Regions from separate parts of the Cupriavidus sp. LA-1 genome, predicted to be linked through region 2. Evidence: riboswitches for the same ligand, from Rfam matches in the RefSeq annotation. Region 2 holds a riboswitch; the other holds the start of a gene.
The links. Region 2 has a riboswitch for glycine ahead of ACZ5MJ_RS23035 (D-amino acid dehydrogenase). Riboswitches for the same ligand answer to the same signal wherever they lie in the genome.
Positions count from the first base shown of each region.

Region 1 (11,764 bases), on a different replicon from region 2:
CTGGCGGATCGCAATCATCGCGTCGATAAAGCGGTCCAGCTCGTGCAGGGCCTCGCTCTCGGTCGGCTCGATCATCAGCGTGCCCGGCACCGGGAAGCTCATGGTCGGCGCGTGGAAGCCGTAGTCCATCAGGCGCTTGGCCACGTCCTCGTTGCTGATGCCGGTGTCCTTCTGCAGCGGGCGCAGGTCCAGGATGCACTCGTGCGCGACCAGGTCGTGCTGGCCCGTGTAAAGCACCGGGTAGTACGGCGCCAGGCGCTTGGCCACGTAGTTGGCCGCCAGGATTGCGTTCTCGGTGGCGGCGGTCAGGCCGGCCGAACCCATCATCGCGATATACATCCACGAGATCGGCAGGATGCTGGCCGAGCCGAACGGTGCCGCCGACACGCCGCCGATGCCGCGCTCGTCGCGGCGGTAGCCCACGCTGTCCTGGTTGGGCAGGAAGTCAGCCAGGTGCGCGCCGACCGCGACCGGGCCCACGCCCGGGCCGCCGCCGCCGTGCGGGATGCAGAAGGTCTTGTGCAGGTTCAGGTGCGACACGTCGCCGCCGAACTGGCCCGGCGCGGCGGTGCCGACCATGGCGTTCATGTTGGCGCCGTCGACGTAGACCTGGCCGCCGTGCTGGTGCACGATCTCGCAGATCTGCTGCACGCCCTGCTCGAACACGCCGTGCGTGGACGGGTAGGTGATCATGATCGCCGCCAGGTTCTTGCTGTGCTGCTCGGCCTTCTTCGCCAGGTCCTGCAGGTCGACGTTGCCGTTCTCGTCGCAGGCCACCACCACCACCTTCATGCCGGCCATCTGCGCCGACGCCGGGTTGGTGCCGTGCGCCGACGACGGGATCAGGCAGATGTCGCGATGGCTCTCGCCGCGGCTGGCATGGTAGGCATGGATGATCAAGAGGCCCGCGTACTCGCCCTGCGAGCCGGCGTTGGGCTGCAGGCTGACCGCGGCATAGCCGGTGGCGGCGCACAGCATGGCCTCGAGCTGGTCGATCATCTCGCGGTAGCCGACGGTCTGGTCCAGCGGCGCAAACGGGTGGATCTGGCTGAATTCGGGCCAGGTCACCGGGATCATCTCGCTGGTGGCGTTCAGCTTCATCGTGCACGAACCCAGCGGGATCATGGTGCGGTCCAGCGCCAGGTCCTTGTCGGCCAGCATGCGCAGGTAGCGCAGCATCTCGTGCTCGGCGTGGTGCGTGTTGAAGACCGGGTGGGTCAGGTACGCGCTGGTGCGCGCCAGCGCCGGCGGGAAGGCATCCTGCGCGGCGGCCTCGAGCTTGTCGAAGTCCAGTTCGGCGGGCAGCGGCTTGCCCTGCGTGAAGACTTCCCACAGCGCGACCACGTCGGCACGGCTGGCGGTTTCGTCCAGCGAGATGCCGACGCGCGTGGCGCTGATATGGCGCAGGTTGATGCCGCGCGCGGTGGCCGCGGCATGGATGGCATCGGTATTGAAGCCGGTTTCCAGCGTCAGCGTGTCGAAGAAGCTGGCGTTGGCGCGCGCGAAGCCCAGCGCCTGCAGGCCGGCGGCCAGCGTCGCGGTCAGGCGATGCACGCGCTGCGCGATGCGCTTGAGGCCTTGCGGGCCGTGGTAGACGGCATACATCGAGGCCATCACGGCCAGCAGCACCTGCGCGGTACAGATGTTCGACGTCGCCTTCTCGCGGCGGATATGCTGCTCGCGCGTCTGCAGTGCCAGGCGGTAGGCCTTGTTGCCCTGGGCATCGATGGTGACGCCCACCAGGCGGCCCGGCATCGAGCGCTTGAACGCGTCCTTCACCGCCATGTAACCAGCGTGCGGGCCGCCAAAGCCCAGCGGCACGCCGAAGCGCTGCGAGTTGCCCACGGCCACGTCGGCACCCCATTCGCCCGGCGCGGCGATCAGCGTCAGCGCCAGCAGGTCGGCGGCAGCCACCACCAGGCCGCCGGCGGCGTGCACGGCGTCGGCGATGGTGCGGTAGTCGTTGACGTCGCCGTTCACGCCCGGGTACTGCAGCAGCACGCCGAAGGCGTTGGCCGCGGCGGCTTCGGCGGCGGGGCCGACCTTGACCTCGATGCCCAACGGCAGGGCGCGCGTGCGTACCACTTCCAGCGTCTGCGGCAGCACGTCGTCGGCCACGTAGAAGGTGTCGGAGTCGTGCTTGTTCACGCGCTGCAGCAGCGTCATCGCCTCGGCCGCGGCGGTGCCTTCGTCCAGCATCGACGCGTTGGCGATATCCAGCCCGGTCAGGTCGGTGACCATCTGCTGGAAGTTCAGCATCGCTTCCAGGCGGCCTTGCGAGATTTCGGGCTGGTAGGGCGTGTAGGCGGTGTACCAGGCCGGGTTCTCGAAGATATTGCGCAGGATGACGCCGGGCGTGACGGTGTTGTAATAGCCCTGGCCGATAAAGCTCTTCAGGACCTTGTTCTTGCCGGCCAGCCCGCGCAGCTTGGCCAGCGCGGCTTCCTCGCTCAGCGGCTCGGTGAACTCGCCCATCGGCATGCCGTCGCGGCGGCGGATGGCGGCGGGAATGACGGCGTCGATCAGCGCGGCGCGGCTGTCATAGCCCAGCACCTTCAGCATGTGCTGCTGTTCGGGGGTATCGGGGCCGATATGGCGGGCGGCGAAGGCGTCGCGCGCCTCCAGTTCGGCCAGCGTAGGCCGGTTCACTTGGGCGGCGTTCATGGGAAGCGGGGCGTTCATGGGCAAGAACCTCGTGGGGGGCGCGCCGGCCGGTGGTCAGCCGGGACGGCGCGCGTCAGTCTGCAGTGGCCGGTCCATGGCTGGACCGGCGCCGCCGGCGTCAGGCGCCGACGCTGGCCTTGTAGGCGTCGGCCGACATCAGGCCGTTGACGTCGTCGCCGTTGGCCGGCTTGAGCTTGAACAGCCACGCGTCGAAGGCGTTGGCGTTGACGCTTTCCGGCGCGGCCGTGGCGGCCTCGTTGACGGCGATCACTTCGCCGGCCACCGGGGCGTAGATGTCGGAAGCGGCCTTCACCGATTCCACCACTGCCAGCGCGTCACCGGCACCGACCGACTTGCCCACTTCGGGCAGTTCCAGGAAGACGATGTCGCCCAGCGCGTCCTGCGCGTGGTCGGTGATGCCGATGGTGAGCGTGCCGTCGGCTTCGACGCGTACCCACTCATGCGACTCGGTGTACTTCAGGTCAGCGGGGAAGTTCATGAAGGTTCTCCGGATACAGATTCGTTTCTTGTTGGGTGATGCCTGCCCGGCAGTTGCCGGCAGGCGAGGGCGACCGTTGGGTGAGCGGGTTTTCCCCTTAGCTCACGAGTGCCTTGCCATTACGCACAAACGGCAGTTTAACCACAGTCGCGTTGAGTTTGCGGTCGCGGATCTCCACCTGCACCGTATCGCCCACGGCGACGTCCTTCGGCAGGCGGGCAAAGGCGATCGACTGGGACAGCGACGGGCTGAAGGTGCCGCTGGTGATTTCGCCGTCACCGGCCGGGGTGATCACTTTCTGGTGGGCGCGCAGGACGCCGCCTTTGTCACGCAGGATCAGGCCGAGGAATTGCTGGCGCGAACCGGCCGCGGCCAGCGCCGCCTTGCCGGTGAAGTCGCGCTCGCTCTGCAGGTCCACCGTCCAGGCCAGGCCCGCGTCCAGCGGCGAGGTGTTGATATCCATGTCCTGGCCGTACAGGTTCATGCCGGCTTCCAGGCGCAGCGTGTCGCGCGCGCCCAAGCCCGCCGGGCGCACACCGGCCGCGTTCAGCTTTTCCCAGACGGCGGCGACGTTTTCCGCCGGCACCACCAGTTCGAAGCCGTCTTCGCCCGTGTAGCCGGTGCGCGCGACCATGATCTCGCCGATGGCGGGATCCTGGACCACGGCGGCGTTGAAGGGCTTGAGCGCGTCCGACGGCTGGGTCGAGGGGAAGGTGCTCCACACTTTGGCGCGGGCGTTGGGGCCCTGCACGGCAACGATGGCCAGCGGCTGCACGCCTGCGGGCGCAGCGTCTTCACGGCGCGGGGTGATGGTGACGCCGCTGCCGGTGGCTTCGTTGCGGGCGCGGATCCATTCGATGTCGCCCAGCGCGGTGCTGGCGTTGACGACCAGGCGGAAGCGGTCTTCGGCAAAGAAGTAGACGATCAGGTCGTCGATCACGCCGCCTTTCTGGTCCAGCATGCAGGCGTAGAGCGCCTTGCCCGGCGTCTGCAGCTTGTCGACATTGTTGGCCAGCAGGCCGCGCAGGAAGCCGCGGGTATTGGCGCCGGTGAGGTCGACCACGCACATGTGCGACACGTCGAACATGCCGGCGTCGCTGCGCACGGCGTTGTGCTCTTCGATCTGGGAGCCGTAGTTGACCGGCATGTCCCAGCCGCCGAAGTCGACCATGCGGGCGCCGAGGGCGCGGTGGATAGCGTTGAGGGGCGTGGCCTGGAGCGTCATGGGATCCTCGGGGGCAATCTCGGTTTGCGAAAACGAAAAAGGGCCATCCGCCGCAACGCTCGTCACGCCCGTGGCGTGACAATCCGCTGCGGCGGATGACCCCTCTGTCCTCGATACCTGAGAGATTACAAGGCGGATCCTGGCGGAACCGGTCCTCGTGCGCCCCTTCGGTGGGCACGCTCGCCACGAATGGCGGGTGCCGCTCTCCAGAGTGCGGCATGCATCGTGTGCATGTTGCATGCCGATCCGACCAGTCCATGGTGCCTGAGAGTTTTCGGGTGATACCCCTTCGGCGGCGCAGGCGATGCGCGCTCTCCCGGTCGGATGCGCGCAATGTACGGGAGGCCCCGGGCTTTGTCAACGCGCGGCCCGGGGGGCACTGTTGGCCACACAGTCAGCGGCTTTCCTACCTGCGCCTGTTACTGGTGGTGACGTTACCGATCACGCCGCCAACGGCAGCGCCGCCCAGCGTGCCGAGCGCGTCACCGCCGGTCAGCACGGCGCCGCCTACCGCACCCACGCCTGCGCCGATTGCCGTGTTCCGCTGCTTCGGTGTCATGTCCGCGCAGCCAGCGAATGCCGCCACGGTGACGCCAATCAGAGTGAATCTAGTCAGGGTTTGGAGGGTTCTCATTATTGGCTCTCCTGTGTGATCAATCGGGCATGCAGGAGGGCGCAAGGCCCATCGGTGCATATTGATTAGAGGCGCGCGTTGCGCGGTTGGCTCCGGGCTTTACGAAGTGTTACTTCGGTGAAACTCCGGGAGCCGGGAATGCGCCAGCCGCCGACTGACTCGGCTCCGGCATGCGTGTTAGCATGGTCTGCTTTGCCGAACCCGCGCGCCCATGGCGTCCATGTCGCGTGTGCGGCACTCGCCGCCGCTTTCCCCGATTCCCGCCTGTTCAACCACTCCCGCATGACCCACGGCCTGAATTCCGCACAATCCGAAGCCGTCCGCTACCTGGACGGCCCTTGCCTGGTGCTGGCCGGGGCGGGCTCGGGCAAGACCCGGGTGATCACGCAGAAGATCGCGCATCTGATCGAGGACAAGGGCTTCGAGCCGCGCCATATCGCCGCCGTCACGTTTACCAACAAGGCCGCCAAGGAGATGCAGGAGCGCATCGGCAAGCTGATGGAGGGCAAGACCACGCGCGAGGGCAAGCGCATCCCGCTCAGGCAGCTGACGGTCTGTACCTTCCACTCGCTCGGGGTGCAGATCCTGCGCATGGAGGCCGAGCACGTGGGCCTGAAGCCGCAGTTCTCGATCATGGATTCGGACGACTGCTTCGGCCTGATCCAGGAGCAGCTGGGCACCACCGACAAGAAGCTGATCCGCGGCGTGCAGGGCACGATCTCGCTGTGGAAGAACGGCATGGTCGATCCCGAGGCGGCGATCGCCCAGGCCGCCAATGCCGACGAGCACCAGGCCGCGCTGGTCTACCGCAACTACGTGGCCACGCTGCACGCCTACCAGGCAGTGGATTTCGACGACCTGATCCGCCTGCCGGCCGAACTGTTCGCGCGCAATGAAACGGTGCAGCTCAAGTGGCAGAACCGCCTGCGTTATTTTCTGGTCGACGAATACCAGGACACCAACGCCTGCCAGTACCAGCTGCTCAAGCTGCTGGCGGGCGGCTCGCACCTGCGCGCACCCGCGTTTACCGCGGTGGGCGACGACGACCAGGCCATCTATGGCTGGCGCGGCGCCACGCTGGACAACCTGCGCGGGCTGCAGACCGACTTCCCGGACCTGAAGGTGATCAAGCTGGAGCAGAATTACCGCTCCACCGTGCGCATCCTGGAAGCGGCCAACGCCGTCATCGCCAATAACCCCAAGCTGTTCGACAAGAAGCTGTGGAGCGAGCACGGCATGGGCGACCCCATCGCCATCCACCCGATGAACGACGAGGAGCACGAGGCCGAGTCGGTGGTGTTCCGCCTGTCCGCGCACAAGTTCGAGCGCCGCGCGCAGTTCCGCGACTACGCCATCCTGTACCGCGGCAACCACCAGGCGCGGCTGTTCGAGCAGATCCTGCGGCGCGAGCGCATTCCCTATGTGCTGTCGGGCGGCCAGAGCTTCTTCGACAAGGCCGAGATCAAGGACATCTGCGCCTACCTGCGCCTGATCGCCAACCCCGACGACGATCCCGCCTTTATCCGCGCCATCACCACGCCGCGCCGGGGCGTGGGCAATACCACGCTGGAAGTGCTGGGCACCTTCGCGGGCCAGGCCAAGGTGTCGCTGTTCGAGGCGGCGATGATGGGCGGCATCGAAGGCAAGCTGCAGCCGCGCCAGCTGGAGCCGCTGCGCGTGTTCTGCGAATCGATGGTGCGCCTGGCCGACTGCGCGGCCAGGGACCCTGCCACCGTGGTGCTCGACGACCTGATGGCAGGCATCCACTACGAGGCCTACCTGTACGACAGCTTCGATGAGCGGCAGGCGCAGTCGCGCTGGACCAATACGCTGGAATTCCTCGACTGGCTCAAACGCAAGGGCACGAAGCCCGAGGGCGCCGAGGGCGAGGAAGCCACCGGCTTCGACAATGCCGACGGCTTCGGCAGCGAAGGCAAGAACCTGCTGGAACTGACCCAGACCGTGGCGCTGATGAGCATGCTCGAAGGCCGCGAGGAAGATCCCGACGCGGTGCGCCTGTCCACGCTGCATGCGTCCAAGGGGCTGGAGTACCCGCACGTGTTCCTGGTCGGCGTGGAAGAGGGCATCCTGCCCCACTGCCGCGAGGACGAGGACATGAGCGACGAGAAGATCGAGGAAGAGCGGCGCCTGATGTATGTCGGCATCACCCGCGCCCAGCGCAGCCTGCATGTCAGCTGGTGCAAGAAGCGCAAGCGCGCGCGGGACACCTACTCGTGCCAGCCGTCGCGCTTTATCGGCGAGATGAAGCTGGAAGAGGCGCCCGCGCCGGTGGACAAGACCCCGGCGATGAGCCCCAAGGACCGGCTCGGCGCACTCAAGGCGCTGCTGGGCACCGGCGGCAAGACCGCCGCCGGCTGAACGCGCGCAACACTTCCGATACAAACCGCTACCAGTCCGACAAGACGCCGGCTGCCGGCGTCCTTACCATGACGGCTGTGCTGCTCGCGTGGTTTGCGCCGGTGGCACTGCGGCAGGCTTCCGCCCGGTCTGCCTGCCGCGCCGGACTTCACGTCCGGAACTTCCCTGTTATTCAGCCCCCGGCGCGCGAGCGTGCGGGGGCGATTTTTTTTGCGGCGGCCGCGAACCTAGCGCTGCGGTCCGCCCGGCGGCGGCATCATCATCGCGCCCGCCGGCGGCAGGCCCAGCCAGCGCGCGGCTTCAGGCGCGGTGTGCAGGCGCCGGCGCTGGGCTGCGTCCAGGCTGTCATCCAGCGCCAGCCAGCGTTCGCGCACCGCGCGGCGGTCCTGCTCCAGCGCATCGTGCAGGCGGTCCATGGCCTGCGCGCGCGGCCGCAGCGGCGCGTCGGGGGCTTCGTCGGCGGTCTCGCGCAGCAGGCGGGCGTGCAGTTCCAGCGCATGGGCCTCGGCTTCGCGCGTGGCGCTGTGCGCGGCCTGCCAGAGCTGCGTCTGCGCGGCATTCAGTCCCAGGGATTCGGCGGATGCCGGCCCGGTTGGATGCCCGGTTGGATGCCCGGTTGGATGCCCGGTTGGATGCCCGGTTGGATGCCCGATTGGATGCCCGATCGGCGGCACAGGCATCGCGCCCACGGGCGGCGGGCCGGCTTGCAGCGCGCATGCCGGCGTGGCCAGCAGGCATGCGCTGCACAGCGCCAGCGCCGACAAGGCGGTGCGCAGGCGGGAGGGACGGAAGGGCATGGCGTTCTCCTGTGAAGGCGGACACGCTTTGCGGCAGCGTGCCGCGCGGCGTCCGCGGTTGGCTCGGGTCAACTGCCGGTCCATGCTAGGGAAGGGCACGCGCCAATGCTTGAGCACTTGGTCAGGCCGGCATTGCAATCGCGTACAAAGGACTGCCGGCCGGCAGGACTGCGTATCAGCGCTGATACAAAACCGGCATAGTGGGGGCATCGCAGGCTGGTAAAGTTGGGCACCGCATGCCCCCAGCACCGGCCTTGCCGCCGGCATATGCCGATCCCTTCGCTTATGGAATTTGCCCCCACGCTCCCGATCCGCCTGCTGATCGTCGACGACGATCCCCAGATCCGCACCATGCTGGCCGATTACCTGTCCACCTTCGGCATGCAGGCCGATGGCGTCGGAGGTGGTGCCGAGATGCGGCACGCGATGGCCGCCGCGCCTTATGACCTGGTGATCCTGGACCTGTCGCTGCCCGGCGAGAATGGCCTGGCGCTGTGCCGCGAGCTGCGTGCGCACACCGGCGTCGCCGTCATCATGCTGACCGCGCGTGCCGAACTGGCCGACCGCGTGGTCGGGCTGGAAGTCGGCGCCGACGACTACGTCACCAAGCCCTTCGAGATGCGTGAGCTGGTGGCGCGCATCCACACCGTGCTGCGGCGTGTCCGTGGCAACGGCGCCGACGCGCGCCAGGCGGCGGCGCGGTCCGGGCATGAGATGCGTTTCGGCGACTGGCGCCTGAACACCACGCTGCGCCAGCTGGTCGACCACGACGATGTGGTGGTGCCGCTGTCCAATGCCGAATTCCGCCTGCTGCTGGCCTTCGTCGAGCAGCCCAACCGCGTGCTTGACCGCGAGTTGCTGATCAACCAGGCGCGCGGCCGTGGCCTCGATGTATTCGACCGCAGCATCGACCTGCTGGTCTCGCGGCTGCGCCAGAAGCTGCGCGACGACCCGCGCGATCCCACGCTGATCCGCACCGTGCGCGGCGAGGGCTACGTCTTCACCGCCGCGCTGGAAGGATGATGGCGATGGGCCGGCTGGCGCGCCATGACTCGATGTTCCTGCGGCTGTTCGTGGTGATGGCCGCGATCATGCTGGCCATGCACCTGCTGGGCATGACCGTGATCGAAAGCCTGTTCCCGCGCCCGGGCAGCGCGCACATGCCGCGTGACGCAGCGCGTGGACCGGGCGGGCCGCCGCCCCCGCCGGACGCATGGCGTCAGGGCTCGCCGCCGGCGGTAGGGCCATCCGCAGCCATGCCGCCCCGTCCACCCCCGCCGCCGCGCTGGCCTTGGCCGCCGCACCCGGGGCTGCTGGTCCAGGTCGCCGCGATCGTGGCCGCCTCGTGGGCCGGCGCGCGCCTGCTGGCGCGCCCGGTGCAGGAGCTGGCCAGTGGCGCGGGCCGGCTTGCGCAGGATGTGCACGCCGCGCCGCTGGACGAGCGCGCCGGCCCGGCCGAAGCGCGTGCCGCGGCGCAGGCGCTGAACCATATGCAGCAGCGCATCCGCACCCAGCTGGCGCAGCAGTCGCGCTTCCTGGCGGCGGTGTCGCACGACCTGCGCACGCCGCTGACGCGCATGAGCCTGCGCATCGAGCGCATGGACAGCGCGGATGTGCATGAGGTGCGCTACCGGCTGCGCCAGGACCTGGCCGAGATGAACGGCCTGATCGACGCCACGCTGTACTACCTGCGCGACCGCGACGAAGCCGGCGGCCCGCGCCAGCGGGTGGACGTATTGGCCCTGCTGCAGGCGGTGGTCGACGATGCCGCCGAGACCGGCCACGAGGTCGCGCTCAGCGGCCAGGCGCAGCCGCTGCTGGCGTGTCCGTCCGAGCTGCGGCGCGCCGTGGTGAACCTGGTGGAGAATGCGCGCCGCTATGCCGGCGCGGCCAGCATCGTCCTCACTGACGGCCCCGGGCGTGTGCTGATCGATATCTGCGACAACGGCCCCGGCATTCCGCCCGAAGAACTGCCGCGCGTGCTGGAGCCGTTCTACCGCGTCGAATCCTCGCGCAGCCGCGCCACCGGCGGGGTCGGCATGGGGCTGGCGATCGCCGCCGACATCGCCGCGCGCCACGGCGGCGAGCTGATCCTGAGCAACCGCCCCGAAGGCGGCCTGCGCGCGCGCCTGTCCCTACCGCGCGCCTGACACCGCCAGCGTGACGTACTGCGAGCCGCGCTGGCCGTGGGTGAAGTCGAGCGTGAAGTCACCCACGTCGACACGCCCCTGCAGCGCGCGCCGCAGCTCGGCCGGGCCGCCTGCGCGCGCGCCGGCAAGTGCCCGCGCCAGCCACGCAGCGCCGATATAGCCGGCCAGCGTCGCCGCCGACGGCGGCTCGTCCAGGTACTGCTTCATGCGGGCCACATGCTCCTTCACCACCCGCAAGGTAGCCTGCTGCGGCCCCGGCGCAACCTGGGTCAGGACCATGCCGCCGTTGTAGCCGCTGCCCAGGATCTCGCGCGCCACGGTGGCGCTGACCGACGACAGGCCGACCAGAAAGCCGTACCACCCCTGCGCGGCCAGCGCCCGGCCCAGGCCGGCATAGGCGAGGGTGTCGCCGGCCACGATCACCGCGCCCGGACGGGTCGCGGCGATGCGCCGGGCGGCGGCCTCGCCACTGCCCTCCAGGGGCACCGCGTGCGTGCCGGTCTGCGCCTCCAGCTGGGCCAGCGAGGGCGTCGCGAAGTCCGGCGCCACGGCCAGTGCGATACTGGTCAGCCCATAGCTGCGCAGCTGGCGCACCGCCGCGTCCAGTTCGGTCTGGTAGTCGGCACGGGTGAACCAGACGTTGTCGGCCGCCAGCGCCAGCCCTGACCACGGCGCCACGATCTGCACGCCGCGCCGCGAGAGTTCGGTCGATGCCGCCAGCCCCGGCAGCAGCCGGTCGCCCGGGCCGAACAGCAGCTCGGCATGCTCGGTATCTGCCAGCGACACCGCCTGCGCCAGCGCGCGGCGCGGATCGGGGTCGGCATCGCGCACCACGTGCAGGATGCGCACCGGGCCGTTGGCCGCGTTGACGGCGTCGAACATGACCTTGGCCCCGGCCAGGTAGTCGCGCGCCAGGTCGGCCTGCGCGCCGGTGCGGTCGAGCAGGTGTCCGACCACCACCGTGCGGCGCGCCTGCGCCAGGGCAGGCCAGCCGGGGAGGGTCAGCGCCATGCCGGCGACGGCAAGCAGCCGGCGCCGTTGCCGCGCCGGTGCTGGCAGGTTGGCGCGCAGTGTCAGGTACGGCGCGGGGAAGGGAGTCTGGTCGGAAGTTGGCATCGCAGAGGCAGGGACGGATAGCGCGCGGGCCGCGGTGGCGCGCAGCATATCCGCCACACATGACACCAATGTGACGTGCGCAAGCGCGCTGTTCCGGCGTGGCCGGCAGCGCCAAGGTCCGCGCTTGACGGCGGTCAAACCGCCGGCGCCGGACCGGTCCTACGATGGGGCGTTCCACACCCGTCCCCTGCGCCCCCATGACTGCGTCCGCGATGACTTCTCCTGCGCTCGACCGCCGCGCCCTGTCCGACTTCCGCGCGCTGGCCGGCCGCATCGACGGCAACGGCCCGCGCTACACCT
Region 1 covers NZ_AP031387.1:3,970,421-3,982,184, forward strand. Annotated here, with positions in the region: gene gcvP (aminomethyl-transferring glycine dehydrogenase) at 1-2,682, opposite strand, end outside; gene gcvH (glycine cleavage system protein GcvH) at 2,783-3,163, opposite strand; gene gcvT (glycine cleavage system aminomethyltransferase GcvT) at 3,261-4,388, opposite strand; glycine riboswitch at 4,483-4,608, opposite strand; glycine riboswitch at 4,630-4,717, opposite strand; gene ACZ5MJ_RS18540 (glycine zipper 2TM domain-containing protein) at 4,795-5,022, opposite strand; gene ACZ5MJ_RS18545 (UvrD-helicase domain-containing protein) at 5,305-7,401, shown strand; gene ACZ5MJ_RS18550 (hypothetical protein) at 7,629-8,198, opposite strand; gene ACZ5MJ_RS18555 (response regulator) at 8,484-9,221, shown strand; gene ACZ5MJ_RS18560 (sensor histidine kinase) at 9,227-10,348, shown strand; gene ACZ5MJ_RS18565 (ABC transporter substrate-binding protein) at 10,334-11,464, opposite strand; gene hemN (oxygen-independent coproporphyrinogen III oxidase) at 11,662-11,764, shown strand, end outside.
Region 1: linked by a shared signal. The riboswitch ahead of gcvT (glycine cleavage system aminomethyltransferase GcvT) and the one ahead of ACZ5MJ_RS23035 (D-amino acid dehydrogenase) in region 2 are both predicted to bind glycine.

Region 2 (11,764 bases):
CGTGGCGAGCTACGAGGTCTATGAATGGAACGCGGCCTTCCTGCCCGCGGCAACGCCGGAGCCTGTCGCCACGAAGCTCGCTGACGCGCTGCAGAAGGTCATGACCAGCCCCGAGATCAGGCAACGCGTGGCCGAGCTGGGCGGCGAGGTCGTGGCGGCACCGCCCGCACAGGCACGGCAATTCATCGACGGGCAGACCCGGCTATGGGCCAAGGTCATCCGGGACGGCAACATCAAGCCCGAATAGCACCTGTCGGCACCGCCCCTGCCCGCCACGGGCCGGCTAAAGAATTTCAAGGAGAAATGCATGACCCCGACCAATCCCCTTCGCCGCCACCTGCTCAAGGCCTCCGCCGCACTAGGCGCCTGCGCGCTGGCACCCACGCTCGCCCGCGCCCAGGCCTGGCCGGCCAAGCCGATCCGGCTGGTGGTGCCGTTCGCGCCGGGCGGCAGCTCGGAGATCGTGGCGCGCTCGACCGCGGCGGAGCTGACCAAGCTGCTCGGCGTGTCCGTGTTCGTCGAGAACAAGCCCGGTGCAGCGGGCAATATCGCCATGGGCGAAGTCGCGCGCGCCGATGACAATCACACGCTGATCCTTGGCCATATCGGCACGCTGGCGGTCAATCCCTATATCTTCCCGAAGCTGCCCTACGACCCCAACAAGGACTTCCGCCCGATCTCGTTGCTGTCCAAGGTGCCGAGCCTGTACGTGGTCCACCCCGACGTGCCCGCGAAGAACCTGAAGGAGTTCGTGGCGCTGGCCAAGAGCAAGCCCGGCAAGCTGAACTACGGTTCGGCCGGCAACGGCAGCGCCGGCCACCTGGCCTTTGAATACCTGAAGGCCGCGACCGGCACCTTCATCACCCACGTGCCCTATCGCGGCAGCGGCCCGCAGATCACCGACCTGCTGTCGGGGCGGCTGGACGCGGCCGCGGTCGGCGCGCCCGCGATCATCCAGTTCATCAAGGCCGGCAAGCTGCGCTGCATCGCCACCGGCACGACCCAGCGCATTCCCCAGTTGCCTGACGTGCCGACGGTTGCCGAACAAGGCTATCCCGGCTTCGAAATGACACAGTGGTATGGCCTGCTGGCGCCGGCATCGCTGCCCCAGGCGGCCACCGACAAGCTGGCGGAAGCCACCGTGAAAGCGGTGAAAAGCAAGTCGTCGGTCGAGCGCCTGAGCGCCGATGCGGCGATCGTGGTGGGCGACACGCCGGCGGAGTTCGCGCGCTTTATCGCGCTGGAGCAACAGCGCTGGAAGCCGATCATTGCGCGGGCGGGGATCAAGCCGGACTAAGCGGACAGCCGCAGGGCCGGATCGCCCCGGTCCAGCGTCAGCCCGCGATACCAGCCCAGCGCAGATGCTTGCCCCAGTCCGCGTCGCTGATCACGCCGGAGATGCCCTGGCGCTGCCCGTCGGCGCGGTAGAAATAGGTGCGCGGCATCTCGCCCATCCAGTCCGGATCGACCGCATAGCGCAGCCGCTCCTGCGGCTCGTACCCGAACAACCACGCGTTGCGCGTCAGCCTGACGCGCTGGAGCAGTTGCTGCACCTGCGGCATGGCGTCGGGGCTGTCCATCGACAGCGTGACCACGCGCAGGTCCGGATGCTGCGCGCGCAGCTTGCCGATGGCGTCGAAGTTGCGCTTGCAATAGACGCAGTCGAGCGACCACACCACCAGCACAAAGGGCATGCCCTTCTGGCTGGCGGCCAGTTGGGTGGCACTGGCCGATTCGAACACGGCGACGCGGTCGGCCGGTTGATTGCCGGCATTGGCGGTGGCGAGCGCCAGCGTCAGGGCGGCAGCGGCGAGCAGTTTGCGGCGCGATGGCATCATGCGCCCTCCTGGCCCAGCGCGAAGACCTGGAAGCCCTCTGCTTCCGTGCGCCACAACACGTAGGCCCGGCCGGCGTGCTGCAGCAGGTGCGGCTGGTCCGAGTCGCGTTCCGTGCCGGCCAGCTTGCGCGTCTGCCAAGTCTTGCCGCCGTCCTGCGACAGCATCGCCCACAGGCGCGTCTGCTGGCCGTCGAACGATTTCCAGGTGACGGCGATCTCGTCATCGTTCAGCGCGACGATATCGGCATGCTGCGCGCGCGGGTCATCCAGCGGACGCTGTGCCTGCAGCTTGCCGTCCTTCCAGCGCCCGACCGAGACCGTGGGCTTGCCTTCACGCACGTTGAACCAGACCATATGCACCGTCCCGTCGGGCGCCACCGAGGCGCCGGGGCCGTGGTGCGGGCACGCGTCGATGCGCCAGTCGTCAAAAGTGGCGCGCTGCATCGGCGTGGCCTTGCCGTCGGTGCGCAGCAGCGCCAGCGCGTGGTCGCGCGCGTTGGGCGGGAACACATGGCGCCACAGCGCCAGCATCTTGCCGTCGGGCGTGGGCGCCAGGGCGATGCGGCAGCATTCGCACGACTGGTCGGCAATCTTGTAGTCGCCCTGGAAAGTCTTGCCTTGGTCGGCCGAGACCGCGTAGTAGATCGCGGCGCCGGCATACGGCTGCTTGCGCGCCTCGGCGGCAACCACGTCGCGCTTGTCGATCCAGCTGACAAAGACGTGCCCGGCGTTGTCCACCGCGATGGCGTCGAAGCGGTGCGCGATCTGGTCGCGGTTGGCATGTACCGTCAGCGGTTCGCCAAAGGACTTGCCGCCATCGGTCGAACGCGCAAAGCGGATAAAGCCGGTCCACGGCTTGGGCAGCGGCTGGGTCCAGGTAACGTAGATCTCGCCGTCGCGCCCCGCGGCCACCTTGGGCCGGCTTTCATGATCGGCCGCAACCTGCTCCGGCACGCTGTTGACATGCTGCGCGGGCCCGAAGCTGCGGCCATAGTCGGCCGATGCACGCACCGCGACATAGGGGCCGTCCTTGTACGCCACCCAAAGCTTGCCGTCGCGGTCGAAGGCGGCTCCGGTGCCCAGTTCGCTCATCTTCGCGGCCTTGGCCTGGCCGCCGTGGCCGGCATGATCGCCGTGCGTTTGCGCGGTCGCGGCCAGCGCGGCGCAGGCCATCAGCCCGGCAACGATCAAACGGAAACCGGGGCGAACGCCTTGCATGGTTGTGGTCAGCCTGTTCACTTGCTCAGAAGGAAAGTTTTGCCTCGGCGTAGAACGTCCGGCCCGGATACGGGTGGTAGACGAAATAGCGCTGGTCAGTGAGGTTGTCGATGCCAAGCCCGAGGCGCACGTTCTTGGCGGGCTTGTACGTCACCTTGACGTCAAAGGTCAGGAAGCTGCTGGTGCCGCCGAAAGTGTCGGGATTGGTGTCGGAATTGTCGAGCGTATTGTACTGCCGGCCCGAATAGGTCATCGCCAGCGTGCCTGCCCACGCCGGCGTGATGCGATAAGTGCCGACGAGGTTGGCGCGCCACTTGGGGATGCGGTAGAAGTACTTGCCCACCGAGGCCGGGTTGTTGGCATTCTCCAGCGTCTTCGAATGGTTGTAGGCGCCGCTGGCCGACAGGTCGAAACCGCTGACGAGTACATCGCGCGCGTCATAGGCCAGTTCGATGCCGCGGGTACGCACGCGGTCCACGTTCTGGAAGCTGGTGACGGTCGGGAATACCGTGGTGTTGGTCTGGCTGACCAGGGCATCGCGGATATCGTCCTCATACACCGAGACCCGGAAGAACGACGAATCCACCGTGCGCTCGAAGGTCAGGTCCTTCGAGAACGATCGCTCCGGCCGCAGGTTCGGATCGTTGTTGATCAGCGAGGTCCCGGTGATGCGGCCCTGGAACAGCTCGCTGACGGTCGGGTAGCGATAGGCCTTGCCCAGCGACAGCCGGCCCAGCCATTCCTGCCCCAAGGCCTTCTCCAGCGCCAGCTTGGGCGACCAGTTGGATTCGCTGCGCACCGGGTAGCCGATATCCACGCCGGGCTGGCTGCGGCTGCCGTCATAGGCGCGCCAGTGTTCGTAGCGCACGCCGGGGATCAGCTTCCAGTCCCCGGCGAAGTACCAGGCGTCCTGCGCGTAGAGCGCCTGGGTCTCGGTCTTGCCGGCAAATGCGTTGTTGAAGGCGGTGATGGTGGCCGCCTGCCAGTCCGAGGTGTTGTAGGTGGTGTTGGTCAGCCGGTAGTTGTCATAGTGGTAGCCGAACGTGATCCAGTGCCCGCCCTGCAACTGCTGCGGGCGGTAGTCGGCCTTGAGGTCAAGCGTGCGCCAGCCGGTGCCGTCGCCATAGGTCACGGTGCCCGGCCCGCTGCCGACGGTGCTGGCGCTGCGGCTGATGTCCTTGCTGACATCGAACAGCGACGCCACGCCCGAGAAATTCCAGCCGGTCTCGTTGCGCGTGCGCAGCGACAGCCCGTAGAGCCAGCGCGCGTCCTCGCCATTGCTCGGGGCGAACGCGTTGGCGGGAATCGAATACTGATAGCCGCCGATATTCACGGGACCGCTCGACACCACGTTGCCATTGGCATCGCGCAGGTAGCTGCCGGTGGCGCTGGAGCGGTCCTGCTGCCAGTAGGCCGCGGTGAACTGGGCCTGCAGCGTGTTGGTGATGTCGTAGCCGAGCTTGAGCTTGAGCTGGTCCTGCACCGTGTGCGTGACACCCTCGCTGTTCACGCCCATCACCACGCGGTCGCGGCCGGTCTGGTCCTGATCGAAATAGGCACCGGTGACCGGCGTTGCCCCGGCGCCCGCGCGACTGGTCGAGCGCGGCGCGGTATAGAAGCTCAGCGGCTGGCTCTTGCTGTCCTGCCGGTCGACGCTGACCAGCCACGAGAACGGGCCGACGCGGTCGCCCACATAGGCGTTGGCGTGGACCCCGTTGAAGTTGTCGTGCGTGCCGTACAGGCTGAAGCGCTGCGTGAAAAGCTGCACGCTGGCGTCACCCTCGAACTTCTGCGGCGTGCGCGTGGTGATCAGCACCGTCGCGCCGAGCGAGTTGCCGGGATACAGGGCCGAATACGGGCCGTACAGCACGTCCATGCGCTCGATCTCGGCGGCATTGACCAGCGACCAGCGCGGCGGGAAGCTGAAGTCCGAGCCCAGCAGGTTGGACAGCAGCAGGCCATCGGCATAGACCAGCCCCCGCGCCGACTGGCGCGAGCTGGTGCTGCGCACCGAGATGATCGAGTTCATATCGCCGATAAAGCGCTTGCGTACGGCGAGGTTGGGCGCGTATTTGAGGGCGTCTTCCGTATTGACCACATTGAAGTCGGCCATGCGGGTGCCGCTGATGCCGTAGGCTGGCGAGGGCGTGTTGGGCGGTACGGCCGGCGTCTCGCCGCGTTCTGACTTGGCCGAGACCACCACCTCCTGCAGCGGCTCGGGCGCGTCCACCGCCTGGGCGGCGGCAACGGCTGGGCCCATCAGCACCGCCGAGACGGCGAGTGCAATACGATTCTTCTTCACTGGAAAACCTTGTTGTCGTCTTTTTTTGGCTTGCTCCGCCTGTGCGAAGCATCAGGCGCTTCTCCCCGAGAGCGAGCGCTGACATTTTATGGGGCATGGCGGCGCGGGCCGATGCGACATAGCGACGCGGGCAGCACGTCACCCTAGCGTTTACCCGTATATCCAATGCCAGGCCATGTCACTACATTGCCCGGATTGGCGTCAAGCCAATGTGATGCAGGGAGAGACTGCCGCGGCGCCCGCCGCGGACAGCGCCGAAGGAGCAACCGCCCCGGAAACTCTCAGGCAAAAGGACCGGCATCACCAGTCAGTGCACTCTGAAGAATGCCGGACGCTATCGTCCGCCGGCATACCGAAGGAGCAAGCGCGCCCCGCCCTCGCGGCCGGGTGTCGTGAATCTCTCAGGTCCAGAACAGAGGGGGCGTCCGTCACGCATATTGCGTCCGGGCTCCCACCATCGACGTTCCTGGAACCTGCAGATCATGAAATCAATCGCTGTCATCGGCGGTGGCATCACGGGTGTCACCACGGCCTACGCGTTGGCCAAGCGCGGATTTTCCGTCACGCTGTTCGAACGGCACCGCTATGCCGCCATGGAGACCTCGTTCGCCAACGGCGGGCAGCTGTCGGCCTCCAACGCCGAGGTCTGGACCCACTGGTCCACCATCGTCAAGGGCATGAAATGGATGCTGCGCAACGATGCCCCGCTGCTGGTCAATCCCCGGCCGAGCTGGCACAAGCTGTCGTGGTTCGCCGAGTTCATCGCTTCGATCCCCCACTACCGCCGCAACACCGTCGAGACCGCGCGCCTGGCCATCGCCGCGCGTGAGCATCTGTTCGCCTGGGCGGCGCAGGAAGGCATCGACTTCGACCTGAAGAAAGAAGGCATTCTCCATATCTACCGCGACAAGGCCGGTTTCGAGCATGCCGGCCGGGTCTCGGCGCTGCTGGCGCAGGGCGGGCTGGAACGGCGCGCCGTGACGCCCGAGGAGATGCGCGCGATCGAGCCGACGCTGGCGGGGTCGTACTACGGCGGCTACTTCACCGAGAGCGATTCGACCGGGGACATCCACAAGTTCACCAGCGGCCTGGCCGCGGCCATCGACCGGCTGGGCGTGCGCTGCCGCTATGGCCAGGATGTGCGCGCGGTGAAGACCGACGGCAGGCGCGCCACCGTGACCGTGCAAGACGGCGCCGCTACGGCCAGCTCCAGCTTCGACGGCGCCGTGATCTGCGCCGGCACAGCCAGCCGCGCGCTGGCCGCGGGACTGGGCGACCGCGTCAACATCTATCCGGTCAAGGGCTACTCGATCACGGTCAACCTGACCGACGCGGCCAGCCGCGCCGCCGCACCGGTGGTGAGCCTGCTCGACGATGAAACCAAGCTGGTCACCAGCCGCCTGGGCGACGACCGCTTCCGCGTGGCCGGCACCGCCGAGTTCAACGGCTACAACCGCGATATCCGCGCCGACCGCATCCGCCCGCTGGTGGAATGGGTGCAGCAGTGCTTCCCCGGCGTCAGCACGCGCAGCGTGGTGCCGTGGGCCGGGCTGCGGCCGATGATGCCGGACATGCTGCCGCGCGTGGGGCGCGGGCGTGCGGCCTGCATCTTCTATAACACCGGGCACGGGCACCTCGGGTGGACCTTGTCGGCGGTGACGGCGGATATGGTGGCGGGGGTGGTGGACCAGCATCTTGGCGCCAAGGTGGCGGTCGCGCCGGGTGCGGCGCTGGCATTGGCGAAGGCCTGAGCCTGAGGTCGCGGATGTTTTCTCCCCTCTCCCATTTATGGGAGAGGGGAGAAAACCAGTGGCGTAAGCGGGTTTTGCCTCATCCAGGGCGTCGCCCCAGACTGCCCACAATCCCCTTGCGGAACGCCAGCACGCACACGATGAAGATGATGCCGGTTACCATCGACACCGATTCACCGAGCCCGTTGAACCACTCGATGCCCGTCGCTGACCCGAGGTAGCTGCCCAGCTCCCCAAGCTTGTTCTCCAGCGCCACCACCACGAAGGCGCCGACGATCGGGCCGGTGAGCGTGCCGAGCCCGCCCAGCAGCGTCATCAGGATGACCATGCCGGACATCGACCAGTGCACGTCGCTGAGCGTCTCGAAGCCCAGCACCAGCGCCTTGACCGAACCGGCCAGCCCCGACAGCGCCGCCGACAGCACGAAGGCGGTCAGCTTGAAGCGGTCGACGTCATAGCCCAGCGACACCGCGCGCGGCTCGTTCTCCTTGATCGCCTTCAGGATCTGGCCGAACGGCGAATGCACCGTGCGCACGATCAGCGCGAAGGCGGCCACGATGATCACCAGCGCCACGTAGTACAGCGTCAGGTCGTCCGACAGCGGCAGCACGCCAAAGAGCTTGCCGCGCGGAATGCCCTGCAGGCCGTCCTCGCCGCCGGTAAAGGGCGCCTGCAGGCAGATGAAGAACAGCATCTGCGCCAGCGCCAGCGTGATCATCGAGAAGTAGATGCCCTGGCGGCGGATGGCCAGCGAGCCCACCACGTAGCCGATCAGCGCGCCCGTGCCGGTGCCCAGGACCAGGCCGATCTCGGGCGTCACGCCCCAGACCTTCATCGCATGGCCGGCCGCATAGCCGGCACCGCCGAAGAAGGCCGCATGGCCGAACGAGAGCAGCCCGGTATAGCCGATCAGCAGGTTGAAGGCGCACGCAAACAGCGCGAAACACAGCACCTTGAGCACGAATACCGGATACGCACCGGCCAGCGGCGCGGCCAGCAGGCACGCCAGCACCACGCCGTACATCACCTGCCCTGGCAGGCGCCCCGCCACCTGCTGCTGCCGCACGCCGATTGCGGCGATAGATTGTCCGCTCATCACTTCTCCTTTCCGAACAGCCCTGCCGGGCGCAACCACAGCACCACCACCATGATGACGAAGACCACGGTGGACGATGCTTCCGGGTACAACACCTTGGTCAGCCCTTCGATCACGCCCAGCCCCAGGCCGGTCAGGATCGCTCCCATGATCGAGCCCATGCCGCCGATCACCACCACCGCAAACACGACGATGATCAGGTTCTGCCCCATCAGCGGCGATACCTGCATGACGGGTGCCGCCAGCACCCCGGCAAACGCAGCCAGCGCCACGCCGAAGCCGTAGGTCAGCGTCACCATCAACGGCACGTTGACGCCGAAGGCCTCGACCACCTTGGGGTTCTCGGTGCCGGCGCGCAGGTAGGCGCCCAGCCTGGTCTTCTCGATCACGTACCAGGTCGACAGGCAGACCGCCAGCGATGCCCCAACCACCCACACGCGGTAATTGGGCAAGCGCATGAAGCCGAGATCGGAAGCGCCCTGCAGCGCTTCGGGCGGAGAATAAGGCAGCCCGGACACGCCATAGACCGAGCGGAAGATGCCTTCGACCACCAGCGTGATGCCGAGCGTCAGCAGCAGGCCGTAGATAGGGTCGAGCTTGTAGATCCAGCGCAGCATGGTCTTCTCGATCCCCACACCCAGCGCGGCCACCACCAGCGGCGACAGCAGCAGCATCGCCCAGTAGCTGAGCCCCGCATAGGCCATGCCGGCCCAGGCCAGCACCGCGCCCAGCATGAAGAGCGCGCCGTGCGCAAAGTTGATGACGTTCAGCAGCCCGAAGATGACCGCCAGGCCCAGGCTCAGCATGGCGTAGAAGGCGCCGTTGACTAGCCCCAGCAGCAACTGCGACAGCAGCGCCGGGAACGGGATTTCAAACAAGGTCATGGGTGCTCCTCATACGCCCAGCAATTCATGCAGCACCGGCATCCTGGCCTGCAGCTCGCTGGCCGCGAAGCGTTCGACGATGCTGCCGTGCTCCATCACGTAGAAGCGGTCCGCCAGTGGCGCGGCGAAGCGGAAGTTCTGCTCCACCATCACCACCGTGTACCCCTTCTGCTTGAGCATCAGGATCATGCGCGCCAGCGCCTGCACGATCACCGGTGCCAATCCTTCCGAGATTTCATCGAGCAGCAGCAGGTTGGCGCCGGTGCGCAGGATGCGCCCGACCGCCAGCATCTGCTGCTCGCCGCCCGACAGGCGCGTGCCCTGGCTCTGGCGGCGCTCCTTCAGGTTGGGAAACATCTCGTAGATGTCGGCCTCGCTCATGCCCTTGCTGGTGTCGGCGCCCTTGAGCACCGGCGGCAGCATCAGGTTCTCTTCGCATGAGAGGCTGGAGAAGATGGCCCGCTCTTCGGGGCAATAGCCGATGCCGTAGTGCGCGATCTTGTGCGTCGGCAGGCTGATGGTCTCCTGGCCATTGACCCTGATCGAGCCCTTGCGCGCGCCGGTCAGGCCCATGATCGCGCGCAGCGTGGTGGTGCGCCCGGCGCCGTTGCGGCCCAGCAGCGTGACCACTTCGCCGCGGTTCACGGTCAGGTCCACGCCGTGCAGGATGTGCGATTCGCCGTACCAGGCGTGCAGGTCCTTGATTTCCAGCGCGGGAGTATTGGATGTGCTCATCGTGTCGTCCCTGGCTCAGTGCGCGCCCTGCAGTTCCGCGTCGGCGGTGCCCATGTAGGCCTCCATCACGCGCGGGTCCTTCGACACTTCCGCATACGGGCCTTCGGCCAGGATCGCGCCACGCTGCAGCACCGTGATCTTGTCGGCGATCGACGACACCACGCTCATGTTGTGCTCCACCATCAGGATGGTGCGGCCCGCCGAGACCTTCCTGATCAGCTGCGTGACGCGGTCCACGTCCTCGTGGCCCATGCCCTGGGTGGGTTCGTCGAGCAGCATCAGCTCGGGCTCCATCGCCAGCGTGGTGGCGATCTCCAGCGCGCGCTTGCGCCCGTACGGCAGGTTCACCGTCAGCGTGTGCGCGAACTCGGTCAGGCCGACCTGTTCGAGCAGCTCCATGGCGCGCTCGTTGAGCACCTCGAGCGAGCGCTCGCTGCGCCAGAACTGGTATGCCGTACCGAGTTGCCGCTGCAGCCCGATGCGCACGTTCTCCATCACCGTCATGTGCGGGAACACCGCCGAGATCTGGAACGAGCGGATCACGCCGCGCCGCGCGATCTGCGCGGGCTTGTCGCGGGTGATATCGATGCCATTGAAAAGGATGGTGCCGGTGGTCGGCTCCAGGAACTTGGTGAGCAGGTTGAAGCAGGTCGTCTTGCCGGCGCCGTTGGGGCCGATCAAGGCATGGATCGACCCACGGCGCACCCGCAGGTTGACGCCGCTCACCGCGGTAAAGCCACGGAAGGCCTTGCCGAGGTTGCGGGTCTCTAGTATCAGGTCGTGGTGCATGGACGTGACTCCGTGGCGCTGCCTGTTCGGTTGGGATGGCGCGGCATGCTCAGCCCGCGACGGGCAGCGCCGCGACCGCGTAGGCGTGGCGCAACGTGCGCCCCAGCACCGGGTCTTCCAGCTCGATCTCGAAGCGCTCGGCCGGGCGGATGCCGCCGATGGCGGGCAGCGTGCCGCACAGCATCGCCGAGCCTTCGCCAAAGTCGCCGCCATGGCCGCTGAAGCGCTCCAGCAGGTCCGCCGGCGAGCGCATGGCGGTCACCGGGCCCTGCTGATACAGCACGCGTTCGCCGTCGATGGTGGCGTAGGAGCGCAGCACCAGCTGATCCCAGTGGCCTTCCACCTCGGCAAGGCGCCACAAGGCCGAAGCACAGGGCTTCTCGCACATCTGCTTGGACACGGTGATGCCGTAGGTCTCGGCTTCGCGGTCGGTATGGTCCGAGGCAATACCCACCAGGATTTCATCGCCGTCCCTGACCAGCAGGAACTCGGCTTCGCCGCTGCTGGCCTCGCCGCTGACCTGGATTTCCGGGGCCGGGCCCAGGCGTTGCGCGGCGACGCGGTAGAACACCGGCGTATAGGGCGGGCGCTTCACGCCCAGTTCTTCCAGTTCACGGATATGGGCTTCCATGGCTTCGACATCGCGGCCGGTCCAGCCCGCCACGATGAGCTGGTGGATGGTGACGGTGCGCTGCGATTTGCCCTGGCGGCTGTCGAGTTCAAAGGTAAGGGTCTTCATGATCGGTTGCTCTCTGCAATGGGGGGCGAGTGCCGGCTGGCATGCCGGCCTCCGTGAGGGATGTGGGCCTACTTCCTGACCAGCGGGCAAGTGCTTGCGCTGAGCGGGCGGAACGCTTCGCTCGCGGGAATCACGCTCTTGATCTTGTAGTAGTCCCACGGGCGCCTGGACTCCTGCGGCCGCTTCACTTCGACCAGGTACATGTCGTGCACCATCAGGCCGTCGGCGCGGATCGTGCCGTTCCTGGCAAAGAAGTCATTGACCGGGGTTGCGCGCATGCGGGCCAGCACGGCATCGCTGTCGTCGGTGCGCGCGGCCTGGATCGCCTTCAGGTAGTGCGTGGTCGACGAGTACACGCCGGCATGCACCAGGGTCGGCATGCGCCCGGTCTTCTCGAAGAAGCGTTGCGACCA
Region 2 covers NZ_AP031388.1:851,848-863,611, forward strand. Annotated here, with positions in the region: gene ACZ5MJ_RS23010 (tripartite tricarboxylate transporter substrate binding protein) at 1-247, shown strand, start outside; gene ACZ5MJ_RS23015 (Bug family tripartite tricarboxylate transporter substrate binding protein) at 308-1,297, shown strand; gene ACZ5MJ_RS23020 (TlpA family protein disulfide reductase) at 1,335-1,838, opposite strand; gene ACZ5MJ_RS23025 (sialidase family protein) at 1,835-3,055, opposite strand; gene ACZ5MJ_RS23030 (TonB-dependent receptor) at 3,081-5,357, opposite strand; glycine riboswitch at 5,566-5,664, shown strand; glycine riboswitch at 5,665-5,783, shown strand; gene ACZ5MJ_RS23035 (D-amino acid dehydrogenase) at 5,795-7,108, shown strand; gene ACZ5MJ_RS23040 (branched-chain amino acid ABC transporter permease) at 7,188-8,132, opposite strand; gene ACZ5MJ_RS23045 (branched-chain amino acid ABC transporter permease) at 8,204-9,088, opposite strand; gene ACZ5MJ_RS23050 (ABC transporter ATP-binding protein) at 9,098-9,823, opposite strand; gene ACZ5MJ_RS23055 (ABC transporter ATP-binding protein) at 9,839-10,612, opposite strand; gene ACZ5MJ_RS23060 (DUF2848 domain-containing protein) at 10,662-11,351, opposite strand; gene ACZ5MJ_RS23065 (ABC transporter substrate-binding protein) at 11,420-11,764, opposite strand, start outside.